Regions from separate parts of the Novosphingobium sp. ZW T3_23 genome, predicted to be linked through region 2. Evidence: riboswitches for the same ligand, from Rfam matches in the RefSeq annotation. Region 2 holds a riboswitch; the other holds the start of a gene.
What was found. A riboswitch is a leader RNA that binds a small molecule or an ion and turns the genes downstream of it on or off. The one in region 2 is predicted to bind cobalamin.
Positions count from the first base shown of each region.

Region 1: linked by a shared signal. The riboswitch ahead of cobW (cobalamin biosynthesis protein CobW) and the one ahead of ACI3K3_RS21010 (cobalamin biosynthesis protein CobG) in region 2 are both predicted to bind cobalamin.

Region 1 is NZ_JBJDRF010000009.1:5,769-8,159, forward strand. It holds gene cobN (cobaltochelatase subunit CobN) at 1-271, opposite strand, end outside; gene cobW (cobalamin biosynthesis protein CobW) at 271-1,320, opposite strand; cobalamin riboswitch at 1,510-1,755, opposite strand; gene ACI3K3_RS07375 (histidine phosphatase family protein) at 1,785-2,381, opposite strand.
Region 2 is NZ_JBJDRF010000055.1:23,757-26,147, forward strand. It holds gene ACI3K3_RS21005 (DUF899 family protein) at 130-849, shown strand; cobalamin riboswitch at 955-1,184, shown strand; gene ACI3K3_RS21010 (cobalamin biosynthesis protein CobG) at 1,431-2,391, shown strand, end outside.

The sequences.
Region 1 (2,391 bases), on a different contig from region 2:
TCTTGCCGCCGAGCAGGATCACGCAGACGAATTTAGCCTGCGCGATCACTTTCTCGACATAGAGGTCGATCGAGTAAGGGTGGCGCAGTTGCAGCAGGTTCGCGAGGCGGACGCTGGGAGCATCGAAGGGCAACCGCGCCGCCGCCCCCGCAAAGCAGGCAAGTTCGCTGTCCGCCACGGTGAGGATCACCATGTCGCCGGGAGACTGGTCGAGATCGATTGCCTCCTCGCCGTTGGAGATCGTCCCCGGCGTGGCGGAGAGCAGGTGCATCAGGCGTCCACGGTGCCGAGAACTTCGGCAAGCCCCGCCTCGATGGCAGTGCGGTCCAGCCCCTTCTGGCCGATGACGACAAGCTGGGTGCGGCGCGCTTCCTGCGGCAGCCATGCGCGGTCGTAGAAGTGCTGGATACGCGGGCCAACGGCCTGCACGATCAGGCGGCTCGGCTTACCGCCAACGGAGACCATGCCCTTCACGCGGAGCACGTCATGCTCCGCGATCAAGCTCTTCAGGCGCGCGAGCAGCGCGTCGAGATCGGCCACATCACCGCCGGATACGACGAAGCTGTCGAAGTCGTCATGGTCGTGATCCTCGTCCAGCCCGTCGATGTGCGAGGGGCGGGAATCGAGGTCGTCCTCGGCAGCGGCGGTGATGCCCAGCAGCGCGGCGATGTCGACCGCGCCGTGGTCCGCGCGCACGATCTTCACGCCGGGGCGCGTTTCGGCCAGAACCAGCGTTTCGACATGGGCGAGGGCCTCGGCATCGACGAGGTCGGTCTTGTTGAGCACCACCATGTCCGCGCAGCCGAGCTGTTCCTCGAACAGTTCCTCCAGCGGGCTTTCGTGGTCCAACATTGGATCGGCGGCGCGCGCGGCGGCAAGGGCGATCTCGTCGGTGGCGAACCGGCCGGCGGCCACGGCATCGGCGTCGATCAGCGCGACCACGCCGTCCACGGTGGCGCGGGTGCGGATGTCGGGCCACTGGAAGGCCTTCACCAGCGGCTTGGGCAAGGCGAGGCCGCTGGTCTCGATGATGATGTGGTCGGGCTTGTTCTCGCGGTCGAGCAGCTTCTGCATGGTGGGCAGGAAGTCGTCGGCGACGGTGCAGCAGATGCAGCCGTTGGCCAGTTCGACGATGTCGTCCTCCGGGCAGGCCTCGTCGTTGCAGCCCTTCACCAGCTCGCCGTCCACGCCGACATCGCCGAACTCGTTGATGATGAGCGCGAGGCGGCGGCCCTTGGCGTTCTGGAGCAAGTGTCGGATCAGCGTAGTCTTGCCCGCGCCGAGGAAGCCGGTGATGACGGTAGTGGGAACTTTGCTCATGGTTCGTCTCCCGCGCGCCAGCGACCTGAAACGGCGGGGCTTCCTCATCGCACGCGCGACGATTGCGGCACGCCGCGCCGGACCGGCGCACGGGCGCCCGACGTGTCATGCCGCCGCGGCCCCGGCCGCATGCATCACGTCGCTCAGACGGAAGGATTACCGTGCCTTGGCCATTCCCTGGACCCGGGCAAGAGCGACATCGACGCCGGCAGGTTTCCTGGCTCGCGGGTCACAGCACGATGCACGGCCTTCCCAGGCCCCGCATGACTTAGCGTCCGGCCCAGTGGCTGCGGCGGAAACCCTTGTCCCACCGCCGATGTGCATCGCGCTCGCCGCTTACAGTTGCAGGGACAGCCCCGGATCGGGATGGCGGACCATCCTTACCGTGTTCCCGTATTAAGCCCCTTGCGGGGCACCGGCGCGATCTTCTGCCGAAGCGCGTGAGCGCCTCGACCGTCCGGCGATTAGCTGGGCACGCTCTCGCTCGCAACCCCCTGAGTGACAGGCCCCAGCGACTGCAATCGCCATGTCTGGTTGAACGAGAGGGTGGTTCGGGAGAGCGGCGCCACATCCACGGCGAGCGTAGCCCGCAGCGGCATGTCGAGCGCATGGGCAAGCGCGGCGCGGACGATCATGGGATGGGTGACGGCGCAGACGGAATCCTGCCGCGCCGCGATACCGTCCATCCAGGTTCCTACGCGGAGGCGGGCCTGCTCCATCGTTTCCCCTCCTGGCGTTCCCCTTGTCGGGTCCGCAAGCCAGAGCGCCAGCGCGCCGGGTTCCGCAGCCTCGATTTCAGCGAAGGAACGCCCGCTCCAATCGCCATGGCGAAGGTCGGAGAGAGCAATGTCGTCATCGGCAACCAAACCCATCGCCGAGGCGGTCTCGGCGGCGGAGCGAGAGGGGCTTCGATAGGCTGCGGCCCGAAAGCGCTCCGGCAGTGGTAGGCGCCTCGCGTCCCGCGCACCGGCGGCATCCAGTGGTTCGGCGGGATCGGGGAAACGGCCCTGGCGGCTCGACGCGGTGCCGGCGATGCAGATGAGCAGAAGCGTGGTTGCCAAGCGTCCATTC
Region 2 (2,391 bases):
CCTCAGGGACTTGCGCAAGCTGTGCACTTTCGCAGGGCTTGCCGCCTCGCGGGTTTTCCCGAAGCCCTACGCGTGCGGCGAGAACTCTTCGGCCTCCAGCGCGTTCAGGCATGGAGCAGGAGGCCGGACATGGAACACCTCAGCTATCCGAACGAAAGCGCCGAATATCGGCGGGCGCGCAACGCCTTGCTCGATGCGGAGATGGCGCTGCGCCGTCAGGTGGAAGCCGTTGCCGCCCTGCGTCGCGCCTTGCCTCCGGGCGGCGCGATCAGCGAAGACTACCTCTTCACACGGCTCGACCTTTACCAGCGGGAAGAGCGGGTGCGGCTATCCGAGCTTTTTGAGGGAAAGCCCAGCCTGATCCTCTACAGCTATATGTTCGGGCCGGAGCGAGACGAACCCTGCACGGGATGCACGCATCTGCTCGACGGCCTGGACGGAGCAGCCAGGCATGTCGGGCAGGTCGTGCCCTTCTACGTCGTGGCCCGTTCACCGCTGTCACGGCTGGTCGCCTGGGCGAGGGAGCGACGCTGGCCGCACCTTCGCTTCCTTTCGGCCGAGGGCAACAGCTACACGAACGACTACTTCGGCAACACCGCCGGCGTCTCCCAGCCCATGCGCGACGAACGTGGCTACGAAGCCGGAACGGACTGGGATGAGCCGATGATCAACGTCTTTCGCAAGGAAGGCGGGACGGTGAGGCACTTCTGGGGCGGCGAACTGGTCTATGCCCCGGAGGAGCCGGGCCAGCATCACCGCGCGCTCGATGCGCTCGATCCGGTCTGGGGCTTGCTGGATCTCCTGCCCGAAGGACGGGGATCGTTCTTTCCCCGGCTCACCTATCGCTGAAGCGGTGCGGCTGGGGCTGCACGGGGCTATATCGCACCTTGCCCGCTCTTGCGCATCGGTATCGCTTGGGTTAGCGCGCCGGAGCCCGTCGGTTCGAACAGGATCGGCGGGCAAGATCGCGCCGGTGCCTCGCGAGAGGCTTAATAGGGAACGCGGTGAGGGGGCTTTGCCCTCGAATCCGGGGCTGTCCCTGCAACTGTAAGCGGTGAGCAAGATGCCGGGGCTTCCATAGGGAAGCCGGCCACTGGAACGCGCGCAAGCCGCGCAACCGGGAAGGCCGAGCATCGCGCTTCGACCCGCGAGCCAGGAGACCTGCCGGCGTATCTGTCGCTCTTGCCCTGGCCCAGGGATAGGCCATGGCTCGGTACTCCGCGTGAGCGACGAAGCCGTGTGGCTGGGGCCGCATCGGTGCACGGCACGGGCGCTCGTCGCGCCGCCCGTCGTTGCGCGCCGACCGACATGCGTCGGCAAGCCCCGGTCTTCGTCGCTGCGCGAGGGGATGATGCGATGGGCGTCCTGTATCGACGTGTCCCGGGCTTGCGCCTGGGCAGGGGCCGACCGATCCGGCGGACTTGCGGCCGATGACGGCTTTCGCCTTGCGCGGATGGTGCCCCGGTGCCTGGCGACCGATGATGGCGGGCGACGGGCTCCTGGTGCGCGTGAAGCCCCGGCTCGCGCGATTGACCCGCCATGACGTGGAGGTGCTGGCCGACGTTTCGCACCGCTTCGGCAGCGGCGCGATCGACATCACCAATCGCGCCAACCTCCAGATACGGGGGGTCGGAGAAGACGACTGGCCGAAACTGCTGGGCGCTTTGGTGGCGGCAGGGCTGGTCGAGGGCGATTCCATGGCCGAAACCCGCCGCAGCCTGCTGGTCGCGCCAGACTGGCTGGAGGGCGACGACACCTGCTCGATCGCGACGGAACTGCTGGATCGCCTAGATGAATTCCCCCAGCTACCGGATAAGTTCGGCATCGGAGTGGATGCCGGTCCAACGCCGATGCTGGCCGCCTGTCCAGCGGACCTGCGCATCGAGCGCGCGGCGCGCGGCGGTTTGCTGCTGCGTCTGGACGGGCGCGACACCGGAATGGCCGTTCGCCGGGAGAACGCGGTGGACCGGCTGCGCGATCTTGCGCATTGGTTCGTTGAGACCGGAGGGCGCTCCTCAGGCCGTGCATCGCGGCACTGCGCGGCGCTGCCGGACTGGGCTGGCGGAACCGATCGGCCTGCCGTCTCTCGATCAACGATACCGCCGCCCGAAGGCTATGGCGTGCCATTCGGGCAGACGCAGGGCAGGGCTCTGGTTCGGTTGATGGATGCCACCGGAGCGGTCGCACTGCGGATTACGCCGTGGCGACGGCTCGTTCCGGAAGCCGCCTCGTTCCCCGATGTCGAGGGCTTCATTCGTGATAGCGGCGATCCGTTGCTGCGGACGGATGCCTGTCCCGGAGCGCCGCTCTGCCCTCAGTCCCGCGTCGAAACGCGCGAACTGGCGAGCAGACTGGCGCCCTATATCGAAGGCCGCCTCCACGTCTCGGGAT